DNA from 2 places in the Pseudomonas sp. GW822-FHT04H02 genome. Region 1 is predicted to be linked to the other one. Evidence: predicted binding sites of a transcription regulator. Region 1 holds the regulator's gene; the other holds the start of a gene.
What was found. Region 1 encodes sigma-54, which starts transcription at its own class of promoters, with help from an activator protein. Its sites were predicted from a motif close to ANTGGCATNNANNTTGCTNT; they were not measured.
Positions count from the first base shown of each region.

Region 2: glnK (P-II family nitrogen regulator) is a predicted target of sigma-54. The motif match lies at 3,553-3,572, and genes of this name have one in related genera.

Region 1 is NZ_JBXAMM010000002.1:214,261-222,035, reverse strand. Features, by position in the region: gene mlaD (outer membrane lipid asymmetry maintenance protein MlaD) at 1-182, opposite strand, end outside; gene mlaE (lipid asymmetry maintenance ABC transporter permease subunit MlaE) at 182-979, opposite strand; gene AC1RMG_RS07685 (ATP-binding cassette domain-containing protein) at 979-1,788, opposite strand; gene AC1RMG_RS07680 (KpsF/GutQ family sugar-phosphate isomerase) at 2,053-3,027, shown strand; gene AC1RMG_RS07675 (KdsC family phosphatase) at 3,027-3,551, shown strand; gene lptC (LPS export ABC transporter periplasmic protein LptC) at 3,561-4,133, shown strand; gene lptA (lipopolysaccharide transport periplasmic protein LptA) at 4,120-4,665, shown strand; gene lptB (LPS export ABC transporter ATP-binding protein) at 4,665-5,390, shown strand; gene AC1RMG_RS07655 (RNA polymerase factor sigma-54) at 5,573-7,066, shown strand; gene hpf (ribosome hibernation-promoting factor, HPF/YfiA family) at 7,192-7,497, shown strand; gene ptsN (PTS IIA-like nitrogen regulatory protein PtsN) at 7,510-7,775, shown strand, end outside.
Region 2 is NZ_JBXAMM010000005.1:141,825-149,599, reverse strand. Features, by position in the region: gene AC1RMG_RS22590 (HAD family hydrolase) at 1-450, shown strand, start outside; gene sutA (dormancy-specific transcriptional regulator SutA) at 577-900, opposite strand; gene AC1RMG_RS22580 (secondary thiamine-phosphate synthase enzyme YjbQ) at 1,003-1,428, opposite strand; gene AC1RMG_RS22575 (ammonium transporter) at 1,638-2,975, opposite strand; gene glnK (P-II family nitrogen regulator) at 3,009-3,347, opposite strand; gene AC1RMG_RS22565 (accessory factor UbiK family protein) at 3,764-4,024, shown strand; gene AC1RMG_RS22560 (YifB family Mg chelatase-like AAA ATPase) at 4,211-5,704, shown strand; gene AC1RMG_RS22555 (aldose 1-epimerase family protein) at 5,709-6,923, opposite strand; gene AC1RMG_RS22550 (TetR/AcrR family transcriptional regulator) at 7,036-7,614, opposite strand; gene AC1RMG_RS22545 (ABC transporter six-transmembrane domain-containing protein) at 7,728-7,775, shown strand, end outside.

The DNA of each region.
Region 1 (7,775 bases):
GCCATGGTCACTTTGGCTCTGACCGTCAAACCGGCGATATTGTCGAAGTAGGCGTAAAGTTTATAAGTATCGGTGCTCGCGGTTGGAGACAAGCCACTGACTCGCAGGGCAAGCAACAGCAAAGCCAGGATGCCGGCCAGCAGGAAAAGGCCGACACCGATTTCCAGGGTGCGGTTTTGCATCAGAAATCTCCAAACATCAAGGCGGTCAGAATAAAGTCCAAGCCGAGTACGGCCAACGAGGCATACACCACGGTCTTGGTAGTGGCACGGCTGATCCCCTCTGAAGTGGGCTCACAGTCATAGCCTTGGAAAACGGCGATCCAGGTCACTACAAACGCAAAAACAATACTTTTGATCACACCGTTGAGCACGTCACCACTGAAGGTCACGCTGTTCTGCATGTTCGCCCAGTAGGAGCCGTCGTAGACTCCCAGCCAGTCGACAGCGACCCACGAACCGCCCCAGATGCCCACCACGCTGAAAATCATCGCCAGCAATGGCAGGGAAATGAAGCCGGCCCACAGGCGCGGCGCAATGATGTACTTGAGCGGGTCGACACCGATCATCTCCAGGCTGGAGAGCTGCTCGGTGGACTTCATGTTGCCAATTTCCGCGGTCAGCGCCGAACCGGCACGCCCGGCGAACAGCAGCGCAGTCACTACCGGCCCCAGCTCCCGCAACAGGGTCAGGGCCACCATCTGCCCCACCGCCTGCTCCGAACCGTAGCTGGAAAGGATATTGAAGCCCTGTAGCGCCAGCACCATGCCGATGAAGATCCCGGACACGACAATGATCACCAGGGACATCACGCCCACTGAGTGCAGTTGCTTGACCAGCAGGCCAAAGCTGCCGCCGATGCCACCGCGGCCCAGCAGCGCATGGAACAGGAACAGCGTGGAACGCCCCAGTACCGCCAGGACATCGATGCCTGAGCGACCGAAGAGGCGAACCCTCTCGATTAGCGATATTTTGCGCATCAGCGCTTCCCCAGAAGATCTGCGCGGTAGTCCGTCGCTGGAAAGTGAAACGGCACCGGGCCGTCGGGATCGCCCTTCATGAACTGACGGATACGCGGATTATCGGAGTCCATCAGCTCTTCGGGAGTTCCCTGGCCCAACACCTGGCCATCGCCCACTACATAGAGGTAGTCGGCAATGCTCGCGGTTTCCGCCAGGTCGTGGGAAACCAGGATGCTGGTGATGCCCAGGGCATCGTTGAGCAGCCGGATCAGGCGCACCAGAACGCCCATGGCAATGGGGTCCTGGCCCACGAAAGGCTCGTCGTACATGAGGATCTGCGGATCCAGGGCAATCGCCCGGGCCAGGGCGACCCGGCGCTTCATGCCGCCGGACAGCTCGTCGGGCATCAGGTCGACCGCGCCGCGCAAGCCCACCGCCTGCAACTTGAGCAGGACGATGTCACGAATCATTTCGTCCGGCAGTTGGGTGTGCACCCGCAGCGGAAAGGCCACGTTCTCGAACACGTCCAGGTCGGTGAACAGTGCGCCGCTCTGGAACAGCACGCCCATCTGCTTGCGCGCGTCGAACAGATCGCTGCGCGAAAGACTCGGCAGATTCTGGCCATTGACCCACACTTCGCCGCTGCTGGGCCGCAACTGCATGCCCATCAAGCGCAACAGGGTGGTCTTCCCACAGCCGGAAGGCCCCATGATGCCGGTGACCTTGCCCCGCGGAATACGGATATCCACGTTATTGAAAATGCTGCGCGTACCGCGCTTGAAGGACAGTCCCTTCAGCTCGACCGCGTAGGCGTTATCGGCACTCATCTAAACTCCTTGCGATGCAGCCTATCACTCGGACGCTTGGCTCCCTGCCGGGAGTACATGCCCCTGGGCAGGCCGAACTGGCGGCGAACTATATCACTGCTGATACGGAGCCCCCAAGGCCGACGCCACCCCCGTTCAGGTCGACGACAGGCAAAAACCAGGCTTTCCTCACGCCCGGTAGACAAAGCCTGACGAACTTGCGTGAGGGATTTGTTCATTACCGCTATAATCGCCGCCTTTTCATCGGGCTATACGATTTCAGACATGAGCCAATCCAGCGACCTGATTCAATCAGCACAACGCACCATCCGCCTCGAACTACAGGCAGTAGAAGGCTTGCTGCCCCATATCGACGCAGATTTCGTACGCGCTTGCGAGATGATTCTGGCCAGCAAAGGCCGCGTAGTGGTGGTCGGCATGGGCAAGTCCGGGCACGTCGGCAACAAGATTGCCGCTACCCTGGCCAGCACCGGGACCACGGCCTTCTTCGTCCATCCTGCCGAAGCCAGCCATGGCGACATGGGCATGATCACTCGCGATGACGTGATCCTGGCCCTCTCCAACTCCGGCTCCACCAACGAAATCGTCACCCTGCTGCCCCTGATCAAGCGTCTGGGCATCCAGTTGATCAGCCTCACCGGCAACCCCGAGTCGCCGCTGGCCAAGGCGGCTGATGTCAACCTCAACGTCCACGTCGAGCACGAAGCCTGCCCGCTGAACCTGGCACCGACCTCCTCGACCACCGCCGCCCTGGTCATGGGCGACGCCCTGGCCGTGGCGCTGCTGGAAGCCCGGGGCTTCACTGCCGAGGACTTTGCCTTCTCCCACCCGGGTGGTGCCCTGGGCCGTCGCCTGCTGCTCAAGGTGGAGAACGTCATGCACGAAGGCAGCGATCTGCCCCAGGTGCAACGCGGCACCCTGCTCAAGGACGCGCTCATGGAAATGACCCGCAAGGGCCTGGGCATGACCGTGATCCTGGAGGCCGACGGCCGCCTGGCCGGGATCTTCACCGACGGCGACCTGCGTCGCACCCTGGATCGGGCCATCGATATACACCATGCCACCATCGATTCGGTGATGACCCCTCATGGCAAGACCGCACGTGCCGACATGCTGGCCGCCGAAGCCCTGAAAATCATGGAAGACCACAAGATCAGCGCCCTGGTGGTGGTGGACAAGGAAGACCGGCCGATCGGCGCCTTGAACATGCACGATCTGCTGCGCGCGGGAGTGATGTGATGAGTGCCGACCTGCTGCAACGCGGTAAAAACATCAAGCTGGCGGTATTCGATGTCGACGGCGTGCTGACTGACGGGCGCCTGTACTTCCTCGAAGACGGCAGCGAGTTCAAGACCTTCAACACCCTGGACGGCCAGGGCATCAAGATGCTCATGGCAGCCGGCGTACAGACGGCGATCATCAGCGGGCGCAAGACCCCGGTGGTAGAGCGCCGGGCCAAGAACCTGGGGATTCCCCACCTGTACCAGGGCCGCGAAGACAAGCTGGTGGTATTGGACGAGCTTCTTGGCCAACTGGGCCTAAGCTATGAACAGGTCGCCTATCTGGGCGACGATTTGCCCGACCTGCCGGTGATCCGCCGCGTGGGGCTGGGCATGGCGGTGGCCAATGCCGCAGCGTTTGTCCGCGAACACGCCCACGGCGTCACGGTGGCCCGCGGCGGCGAAGGTGCCGCCCGCGAGTTCTGCGAACTGATCCTGCGTGCCCAGGACCGCCTTGAAGCAGCCAATGCCGCTTACTTATAGAGCCTTCCCATGCTGAGCAAAAAGATTCGCAACATCCTGATCTTCGGGACCATCGCCCTGCTGTTCGCAGCGGTCGGTTACTGGAACATCAGCCCGGAACGCTTCCTCGACAAGCCGGTGGCCCAGGTCGACGAAAGCGCCATTGACTACTACGTGATCAACGCCCGCAGCGTGCAGTACCTGCCCGACGGCAAACTGCAGTACGAAATGACCTCGGACAAGGTCGAGCACGTCAAGGCCAGCGAAGTGACCCTGCTGACCAAGCCGGACCTGCAGATGTACCGTGGCACCACGTTCCCCTGGCATGTCCAGAGCGAACGCGGCGAGGTCAACCCGGACGGCACCGAGGTCGAGCTGATCGATTCGGTACGGGTTTCCCGCACCGACGAGCACAACCGCAACCTGCTGATCACCACAACCCGCATGACAGTATTCCCGCAGAAGCAATATGCGCAGACCGAGCAAGCCGTTAGAATCGACGGCGCCGGCGGCGTGACTACGGCCAAGGGAATGAAAGCGTATTTGAAAGACGGCAGGATGAACCTGCTATCGAACGTAAGAGGACAGTATGAGGCTCGTTAAAACCCTCCCTATTTTGCTCAGTCTGGGCGCAGCACTGGGAAGCGTGAGCGCCTGGGCTCTGCCGAACGATAGCCAACAGCCGATCCGCATCCAGGCCGACGACGCCCAGCTGGACGACAAGAACGGCGTGGCCACCTACAAGGGCGATGTCATCATCACCCAGGGCTCGATGAAGATCACCGGTAACACCGTGACCATCACCCGGTCCAAGACCGGTGAAATCGACGTGGTGACCTCGGTGGGCAACCTCGCCTACTTCGAGCAACTGCAGAAGCAGACCGACCCGAAACCGGTCCAGGCCTACGCCGTGACCATCCAGTACCATGCCCAGCAGAACCGCATCGTGCTGATCGACAAGGCCAAGGTCATCAACGACGGTAATACCACCGAAGGCGAGAAGATCGTCTACGACACCGTCAAGCAGGTTGCCAACGCCGGTCGCGCCAATGGCAGCTCGGTTACCGCGCCGCGTCCGCGGATCGACATGGTCATCCAGCCGAAAAAGAAAACCGACGAGCAAAAGGCCCAGTAATGGCAACTCTGAAAGCTCAGCATCTGGCCAAGAGCTACAAGAGCCGCCAGGTCGTGCGTGATGTCAGCCTGTCCATCGACAGCGGTCAGATCGTCGGCCTGCTCGGCCCCAACGGCGCCGGCAAGACCACCTGCTTCTACATGATCGTCGGCCTGGTCCAGGCCGATCAGGGCCGCGTCCTGATCGACGACCTGGATGTCAGCCACCAACCGATGCACGGCCGCGCACGCGCCGGTATCGGCTACCTGCCCCAGGAAGCCTCGATCTTTCGCAAGCTGTCGGTGGCCGACAACATCATGGCCATCCTCGAGACCCGCAAGGAGCTCGACAAGGCCGGCCGTCGCCAGGAACTGGAAAGCCTGCTGCAGGAATTCCACATCAACCACATCCGCGACAACCTCGGCATGAGCCTGTCCGGTGGTGAGCGGCGCCGCGTGGAGATCGCCCGGGCCCTGGCCACCGCGCCCAAGTTCATCCTGCTGGACGAACCCTTCGCCGGTGTCGACCCGATCTCGGTGGGCGATATCAAGCAGATCATCCACCACCTCAAGGCCAAGGGCATCGGGGTGCTGATTACCGACCACAACGTCCGGGAAACCCTGGACATCTGCGAGACCGCCTACATCGTCAACGACGGGCAACTGATCGCCGAAGGCGACTCCGAGACCATCCTGGCCAACGAACTGGTCAAGGAAGTCTATCTGGGCCATGAGTTCCGCCTGTAAGGGCTGATGTGTTGGGCTGGACGCCAGGGCGCCGGGAACAATAAAACCCTACAAACTTTATTGTTACAGCGCTCTAGGCAAACACTTCAGTTTCAGGCATATAATTTGCTTATGTTTGGCGCTCCGGCGCCCTGTAGTGGATGGCGCATGTGCGCCGGCAAATAAGGTGTTAAGCCCCTGCCATGAAACCATCGCTAGTCCTTAGAATGGGCCAGCAGCTGACGATGACACCGCAGCTGCAACAGGCCATCCGCCTGCTCCAATTGTCGACCCTGGACCTGCAACAGGAAATCCAGGAAGCCCTGGAGTCCAACCCGATGCTCGAGCGCCAGGAAGAAGGCGACGACTTCGACAACAGCGACCCCCTGGCCGACAACACCGAGTCCAAACCCAATACCGAGATCCAGGAGCCCTCCTACCAGGAAACCGCCCCCACGGTGGACAACCTCGAGGACGGTGAGTGGAACGAGCGCATCCCCAACGAACTGCCGGTCGACACCGCCTGGGAAGACGTCTACCAGACCAGCGCCAGCAGCCTGCCCAGCAGCGATGACGACGAGTGGGACTTCACCACCCGCACTTCGGCGGGCGAAAGCCTGCAGAGCCACCTGCTCTGGCAACTGAACCTGGCGCCGATGTCGGACACCGACCGCCTGATTGCCGTGACCCTGATCGACTGCATCAACAATCAGGGCTACCTGGACGAAACCCTCGAGGAGATCCTCGAAGCCTTCGATCCGGAACTGGACATCGAACTGGACGAGATAGAAGCCGTCCTGCACCGCATCCAGCAATTCGAACCTGCGGGCATCGGCGCCCGCAACCTGGGCGAGTGCCTGTTGCTGCAACTGCGCCAGCTGCCGGCGAAAACGCCCTGGCTGGGCGAGGCCCAGCGCCTGGTCAGTGACTACATCGACCTCCTGGGCAGCCGCGACTACAGCCAGCTGATGCGGCGCATGAAGCTCAAGGAAGATGAGCTGCGCCAGGTCATCGAGCTGGTGCAGAGCCTCAACCCCCGCCCCGGATCGCAGATCGAATCCAGCGAAGCCGAATACGTGGTCCCGGACGTCATAGTGCGCAAGGACAACGAACGCTGGCTGGTGGAACTGAACCAGGAATCCGTGCCGCGCCTGCGGGTCAACGCCCAGTACGCCGGTTTTGTACGCCGCGCCGACACCAGCGCCGACAACACCTTCATGCGCAACCAGTTGCAGGAAGCCCGCTGGTTCATCAAGAGCCTGCAAAGCCGCAATGAAACCCTGATGAAGGTCGCCACCCAGATCGTCGAGCACCAGCGCGGCTTTCTCGAATATGGCGATGAAGCGATGAAGCCGCTGGTTCTGCACGATATCGCCGAGGCGGTGGGCATGCACGAATCGACGATTTCCCGGGTGACCACGCAAAAATTCATGCATACCCCACGGGGCATATATGAGCTGAAATACTTTTTCTCCAGCCACGTCAGCACTTCGGAAGGCGGTGAATGCTCGTCCACGGCGATCCGCGCGATCATCAAAAAATTGGTGGCCGCGGAAAATCAGAAAAAGCCGTTGAGTGACAGCAAGATCGCTGGTTTACTGGAGGCACAAGGCATTCAGGTAGCCCGTCGTACCGTCGCCAAGTACCGCGAATCCCTTGGGATCGCGCCTTCCAGCGAACGTAAGCGGTTGATGTAGCCGCAGGGCTGGCCACAGCGTTTCAGAGTGTGTTTGAAAAGGGCCCGGTGTCGTTTTCAAACGTAGTCTAGGTGGCAGGCAACCCAGCCTGCCGCGTTATGCACTGGCAACGAAGGAGAAGCTGTATGCAAGTCAACATCAGTGGACACCAACTCGAAGTGACTGAACCCCTGCGCGTCTACATCGGCGAAAAACTCGACCGGCTGGAGAGGCACTTCGACAAGATTACCAATGTGCAGGTCACCATGGCTGTCGAGAAGCTGAAGCAGAAAATCGAAGCCACCCTGCACATCCACGGTGGGGAGGTCGTTGCCAACGCAGAACATGACGATATGTATGCCGCAATCGACCTGCTCACGGACAAGCTTGACCGCCAACTGAAAAAGCATAAGGAAAAGCAACTCCACCTTCTCCAAGGCACGGGTCGCTAACACTCCCCTCCCATGATCCGACTTGAAAGCATCCTGACCCCCGGCCGTTCCCTGGTGAACGTGCCGGGCGGCAGTAAAAAACGCGCCCTCGAACAAATTGCCAACCTGATCAGCCGTGAAGTGCCTGATCTGGAGATGCAGGATGTCTTCGAGAGCCTGATTGCCCGTGAAAAACTCGGTTCCACCGGTTTTGGCAACGGCATCGCCATTCCCCACTGCCGCCTCAAAGGCTGCGAGTCGCCCATCAGTGCGCTGATGCACCTGGACGCTCCGATCGA
Region 2 (7,775 bases), on a different contig from region 1:
CAGGCCAACCAGTTGGCCGACCAGAGTTTTGAAGTTTTCCTGCATGCCCGGCATCAGCTGGAAATCTTTCCAGAAGTCCAGCCGACCCTGGAAGCCCTGGCCAATCACTTCGCCCTTGGCGTGGTCACCAACGGCAACGCCGACGTGCGCCGCCTGGGCCTGGCGGACTATTTCAAGTTCGCGCTGTGCGCCGAGGACATCGGCATCGCCAAGCCCGACGCCCGGCTGTTCCACGAAGCCTTGCAGCGTGGCGAAGCGACTGCCGACACCGCCGTGCATATCGGCGACCACCCGGGGGATGACATTGCCGGCGCACAGCAGGCAGGGCTGCGTGCGATCTGGTTCAATCCCAACGGCAAGACCTGGGAAGCCGAACGCGCTCCAGACGCCGAGATCCGCAGCCTGATTGAACTACCCGGGCTGCTTGCCCGCTGGCATCGCGGCGCCTGACCCGGCGCTTTCGCGAGCAAGCTCGCTCCTACAGCAAGCGCCGGCGCTCGGGGCCGTTTCCGAGAAGGGTGCCCATGAAAAAGCCCGCAGCGACGGCGGGCTTTTTCAGCAAGCAAGGTGCAAGGCTCAGATAGGCCGGCTGCCGTACTTGTTATCAGGCTTCTTGGGCGGATCGGCGACCACGTTGGCCTCGACTTCCTGCACTTTGCCGCCACGGGCCAGGAACTCTTCCATGGCACGCGCCAGTGCATCACGCTCCTTGTTCTTGGCTTCTACACTCGGCAGCTCGTCTACCGAGACGGCAGCCTTGGCCTTGCCTTTGGCGGTTGGAGCAGGAACATCACTGCCATCGTCTTCCGCCACATCGTCGGCGGCCGCTTCAAGACCTTCTTCGGTTTCGTCTTCGTCACCTACTTCGAGGTCGTCGTTTTCCAGATCATCGTCGCTCATGTTCTACCTCATGACTTGCGAAAAGCAGATTAGTTATAGCCCAGCTGTGCCGACTGTCGAAGGCCGCTGGAAAAAAATCAACGTCCACTGATACTCAGCGGCTTATGCCTTATCACCGTGCAAGGTGGCAAGGACTTTGCGAGCACCGCCATGATCGCGATGCTCGCCCAGATAAACGCCTTGCCAGATGCCCAACGCCAGACGCCCCGCCGCTACCGGCAAAGTCAGCTGACAGCCTAGCAAACTGGCCTTGAAGTGCGCCGGCAGGTCATCCGCGCCTTCGTCGTTATGTTCGTACCCGGCCATGCCTTGAGGCACCAGGGTGTTGAAGTAACGCTCGAAGTCACGCCGTACCGCCGGATCGGCGTTCTCGTTGATGGTCAACGAGGCCGAGGTATGTTGCAGCCACAGATGCAGCAGACCAACCCGACATGCCTTCAACTCAGGCAGGCCGGCGAGCAACTCGTCCGTCACCAGATGAAAGCCCCGGGGCCTGGCCCGCAGGGTAATCAGGGTCTGTTGCCACATACCGATCTCCACGCTTCGGCGCGCATTCTAGCGCGCTCAGGGAAAAAACAAAGCGCCGAATAATCCTGCTTTAGTGTAAGCATTTGCCCTGCCGGAAATCGTCACGGCAAACACGCCAATGCTTGTCAGAAAATCCTTTCAGCCTTTCTCAATGACAAACATCAGGCAAAAAAATGCCCGGCCGGAGCCGGGCTTTTTTTCTTGCGCGATTACAGGTTGTAACCACGCTCGTTGTGTTGTGCCAGATCGAGGCCGACCGCTTCTTCTTCCTCGCTCACCCGCAGCCCCATGACCGCGTCCAGAACCTTGAGGATGATGAAGGTGACGATCGCGGTGTAGATCACCGTGAAACCCACGCCCTTGGCCTGGATCCAGACCTGAGCGGCCACATCGGTCACGGTGCCGAAGCCACCCAGGGACGGAGCAGCGAACACACCGGTGAGGATCGCACCGAGAATACCGCCGATGCCGTGCACGCCAAAGGCGTCCAGGGAATCGTCATATCCCAGCTTGCGCTTGAGGCTGGTGGCGCAGAAGAAGCACACCACACCGGCCGCCAGACCGATGATCAGGGCGCCCATCGGGCCAACGGTACCGGCAGCCGGAGTGATTGCCACCAGGCCTGCGACCACACCCGAAGCGATGCCCAGCGCGCTAGGCTTGCCGTGGGTGATCCACTCGGCAAACATCCAGCCCAGGGCGGCGGCAGCCGTCGCGATCTGCGTGACCAGCATGGCCATGCCGGCGGTGCCGTTGGCGGCAGCGGCGGAACCGGCGTTGAAGCCGAACCAGCCGATCCACAGCATGGCTGCGCCCATCAGGGTGTAACCCAGGTTGTGTGGCGCCATCGGCGTGGTCGGGAAACCCTTGCGCTTGCCCAGCACCAGGCAGGCCACCAGGCCCGCGATACCGGCGTTGATGTGCACTACGGTGCCGCCGGCAAAGTCCAGCACGCCCCAGTCGCCCAGCAGCGAGCCCGGACCGCTCCAGACCATATGGGCGATCGGCGCATACACCAGGGTGAACCACACGCCCATGAAGATCAGCATGGCGGAGAATTTCATCCGCTCGGCGAAGGCACCGACGATCAGCGCTGGAGTGATGATGGCGAAGGTCATCTGGAAGGTGACGAACACCGCTTCAGGGAACAGCGCAGCCGGGCCGGTCAGGCTGGCCGGGGTGATGCCCGCCAGGAAGGCCTTGGAGAAGCCGCCCACGAAGGAATTGAGGTTGACCACGCCGGCTTCCATCCCGGTGGTGTCGAACGCCATGCTGTAGCCGTAGATGAACCACAGGACAGTGATCAGGCCGGTAATGGCGAAGCACTGCATCATTACCGAAAGAATGTTTTTCGACCGCACCATGCCGCCGTAGAACAGCGCCAGGCCAGGAATGGTCATGAACAGCACCAGGGCTGTGGAGGTCAGCATCCAGGCGGTATCGCCGGAGTTGAGGACTGGAGCCGCCGCTTCGTCTGCCGCCATGGCCAGGCCTGGCATTACGAGGGACAAAAGGGCTCCTAGCCCTGCGAATTTACGCAGAGTCATATTGTTTTCTCCTGGGGCGTTGGGTTTGGCGGCTTAGATTGCGTCGGTATCGGTTTCGCCGGTACGGATGCGAATAGCCTGTTCCAGATTGACCACGAAGATCTTGCCGTCACCGATCTTGCCGGTGTTGGCGGCCTTGGTTATCGCCTCGATAACCCGGTCAAGATCCTTGTCGTCAATGGCGACATCGATCTTCACCTTGGGCAGGAAATCCACCACGTACTCCGCACCGCGATACAGCTCGGTGTGACCCTTCTGCCGGCCGAAGCCTTTGACTTCAGTGACGGTAATGCCCTGCACGCCGATCTCGGACAGCGACTCGCGCACGTCGTCCAACTTGAACGGCTTGATGATGGCAGTGACTAGCTTCATGAAACTCTCTCCCGAATTGGTGGACTTGCCCCAGGAAAACAAACCCGACTCAAGTCTAAGCGCAGTGCCTGGCTTTGTAACGCACCGTCGGCCTTCCTCAGCCCGACCGACGCCAGCTAACCGCTGTCTGACGAAACACTCCCCGCTCCGCCTGCCGCACTGCATTCGTCACAGCGACTGCATCAGTGCATGGGTCACCAGGGTCTAAGCAGAAAGCTTGCCAGCTCGGGAAAAATCAGTGATTTCAGTCCCTTGCCCCGAGCCGGCAGGGAATGCGGGAAAACGGCACCCCGGATACGCACAAAAACGGTGCGCTGGCGCCCGGCCAGATGCGCGAAAAACGTGCAACCCGGGGCCACCTGGAGCGTCGTTGCTGCGTGATACACTGCGGGCCGACTGCAATTCAGGACTCTCCCATGCTCGCGCCCAAAGACCTTCTCGACACCCTGAGCGGCCACGCCTCGCGGTTGCTCAGCGGTGAAACACCCCTGCCCCGCAATGAAATCGAAAGCCAGCTCAAGGCCCTGCTACAAAGCGGCTTCAGCAAGCTGGACCTGGTCAGCCGGGAAGAATTCGACAGCCAGATGGTGGTCCTGGCCCGCACTCGCGCGCGCCTGGAAAGCCTCGAAGCCAAGGTGGCGGAGCTGGAAGCCCGGCTGAACCCGGCAGCGCAATGATCTGAATCCGGGTTCGCCGGCAGGCCGGCTCCTACAGACCTGTCCTGTAGGAACTGGCTTGCCGGCGAAGGCTCGTGCACCGACGACATATCCTGTGCCCATTCGGGCGCTCCTCTGGCCAGCCCCCTCATCTATCCTTGCAGCACCGCAGGACGCGGTTCCCGCTGTCGCAAGGAAGCTCTCCCCATGTCCCTGGCAATCATCCACAGCCGTGCCCAGGTCGGCGTCCAGGCTCCGGCTGTCAGTGTTGAAGTGCACCTGGCCAACGGCTTGCCGAGCCTGACCCTGGTGGGCCTGCCGGAAGCCGCGGTCAAGGAAAGCAAGGACCGGGTGCGCAGCGCCATCCTCAATGCCGGGTTCAACTTTCCGGCCCGGCGCATCACCCTCAACCTGGCGCCGGCGGACCTGCCCAAGGACGGCGGGCGCTTCGATCTGGCCATCGCCCTGGGCATCCTTGCCGCCAGCGTGCAGGTGCCGGCCCTGGCCCTGGACAACATCGAATGCCTGGGGGAGCTGGCACTGTCCGGCGCGGTGCGCCCGGTACGCGGCGTACTGCCCGCCGCACTGGCGGCACGCGACGCCGGGCATACCCTGCTGGTGCCCCGGGCCAATGCCGAAGAAGCCTGCCTGGCCAGCGGCCTAAAGGTGATCGCGGTGGATCATCTGCTGGAGGCCGTTGCCCATTTCAACGGCCACGCGCCGATTGCGCCCTATGTCAGCGGCGGCCTGGTGCAGAGCCACTTCCCCTACCCCGATCTCAGCGAAGTGCAAGGCCAGCTCGCCGCCAAGCGCGCCCTGCTGATCGCCGCGGCGGGCGCCCACAACCTGTTGTTCAGCGGCCCGCCAGGCACCGGCAAGACCCTGTTGGCCAGCCGCTTGCCCGGCCTGCTGCCACCGTTGCAGGAAGATGAAGCCCTGGAAGTCGCGGCGATCCAGTCGGTGGCCAGCCACAAGCCCCTGCGCTACTGGCCACAGCGGCCGTTTCGCCAGCCCCACCATTCGGCTTCGGGTGCGGCGCTGGTCGGAGGCGGCTCGAAACCCCAGCCCGGGGAAATCACCCTGGCCCATCACGGCGTGCTGTTTCTCGATGAACTGCCGGAGTTCGACCGCAAGGTCCTGGAAGTGCTGCGCGAGCCCATGGAGTCCGGGCAGATCGTCATTGCCCGAGCCCGGGACCGGGTGCAGTTCCCGGCACGCTTCCAATTGGTGGCAGCGATGAACCCCTGCCCCTGTGGATATCTTGGCGAGCCCAGCGGACGCTGCCGTTGCACACCGGAGCAGATCCAGCGCTATCGCAACAAGTTATCCGGGCCGCTGCTGGATCGCATCGACCTACACCTGACCGTGGCCCGCGAAGCCACCGCCCTCAACCCGGAGCCGCAACCGGGCAATGACAGCGCCGCAGCCGCCACCAGGGTCGCCGGGGCCCGCGAGCTGCAACGCGAGCGCCAGGGCTGCGCCAACGCCTTTCTCGACCTGCCCGGCCTGCGTCGCCACTGCAAATTATCCACCACCGACGAGCGCTGGCTGGAAGCGGCCTGCGAACGCCTGGGCCTGTCGTTGCGGGCCGCTCACCGTTTGCTCAAGGTGGCGCGTACCCTGGCGGACCTGGAACAGGCCTCGCGAATCAGCCGCGAGCACCTGGCCGAAGCCCTGCACTACCGGCCCAGCGCCGATTGAAGGTTCATTCCCGGGACAGGTCTACCAAGGGTGTTGGCCGCACTTCGGTCTGACGCCCATCCTGGATCTGGCTGACACGGCTCAGGGCTTTATCCACCGCGGCTTTATCGGCCAACAGGCTGTAGCGAATCTGGAATTGCCGCTGCTCCTTGGCGCCAATGCTCGGCACTAGATGCAACGGGCGCTGGTAACGGCGGTTGTAGGAAAAGCTGGTGCCCGGTTCCAAACCCGTCACATAACCCTGGCCCTGGGTGTCGGTGTTTTTCCACAGGGAAAACACCGGCAGTTGTCGAGTGTTGAAGCCCAGGGAAACACCCAGGCTCCCGGCCTTGTTATGCAACACCGCCAGGGTTTCGCCCTGAGCGTCGGCGTAGGGCACGAGGTTGTACACGGTTTCGTCGTAGTCGCGGGTCGGGCCGCGATAGGTCTGCCAGTCCGCCAGGTCGGCCCGGGCCTTGTCATTGAACGGCGAAACCTGCTTCACCGGCGCGGCGAACTTCGCCCCCTGCTCCAGGAACGGCGTACTGAAGTTACTGTGGTAGAGCGCCTGGTATTCCTTGGGGTAGTCGCCGTTGTTGGTCAGGGTGTCGTTGAGCGCAAACCGGGTGCTGCCGGGTTCGGTCACCAGTTCGGTGGCGACGCTGAAATCCACTTTCTTGAACGCCTGCTCCTTGAGCTCGCCCCGCAGGTGAATGGCATACGGCGGTTGCTCGTCGATATGCAGCGTGACCTTGCTCGCCGGGATGTTGGCAGCGCGGCCGTGCAGGGTCAGCAGCTCGCCATTATCCAGGCCCGGGTGCCCGACCCACTCATAGCCACAGCGGGCCACCAGTTCGTTGAAGCCCTCCAGCCAGCCCAGGCCGCCGCGGCCGTTAAGCTCGATGAAGGCCGGGTTGACCACCTCCTTGACCGGCGAATCCCAGCCCAGGCGCACATCGCCCACCGAGGCCTGCAGCACATTCATGCCCCGGGTCGGCACCACCGAGAGCTGCATCACGCCGTTGTCGATGTCGACGATGCTCACCCCCTCCTGGCGTCCGCCATGCAGGGTGCGCAGGGTCACGGAAAACGGCCGCTCGGTCTTGACCCCCAACTGTTCACTGGTCAGGTGCAGGTTGCGGGGAGCCTTGTCGGTATCGAGCAATACATAGTCCCAGGCCAGGGCGTGGGAGGTGGCGGCCATCGCGCCAAGGGTGACCAGCAGTTTCAGCGGAGTCATGCAGGAGTGCCTTTTTTGGAGTTGTACGGTTTTTATAGCCTTGAAGAATCGTTTCAGCAAGGCAAAAAACCCCAATTAGCCGGACAAACTCCACTCCACTGGCCGTTTCCTGTCAGCCCTCGAATCCCAGCAGCAGGCCAGCCACTTCCATGACTTCCTGCAACGCCGCCTGGGCAGCTTCGGGGGAGGCCCGTAGCAACAGGTCATCGGCGTAACCCATGGTCTGGGCGAACAGTTGCCTGGCCGCGCGCTCGGGGCTGGCGCAGCGGAACACCCCCGTGCGGACCCCATCGGCAATGATCGCCGCCAGCATGTCCCGCCACTGGCCGTTGATCCTCAGGTAGGCCTGCGCCAGCTCGGCGTCATGCATGGCTTCGTCCCAGGCATCGAGCCACAGCGCCCAGCCGGCTTCGGCGGAATCGGGCAGGCAGTCACGGAGAAACCCCAGCAAGGCGTCCATGGGCGCGGCACCGCGCAGGGGCTGGCCCACCGCCTCCAGCTGGTCATCGGCAAACCGCACGAAGGCTTCGCGGCGCAGCCCCTTCCAGTCACTGAAGTAGTGATAGACGTGGCTGCGAGACAGCCCCGCATGCTCGGCCAGGTCACGGGTGGAAACCTCGGCGAAACCCTTGCTGCGGAATAATTCCAGGGCCGCCTGGATGATCTGGTCTTTACGGTCGTTACGCGACATGTGCAATCAGGCCTCTTGGCGCCAGGATGGACGGCGCCTGCATTTTGAGCGTTCGCTCAAAGATAATTGAGCAGTCGCTCAATATTAACCGTTATCACTCTTGTGGTGCACTCATGTCCGCCGTCACCCCACTCATCGTCGTGGATCCAACCCAGAAAATC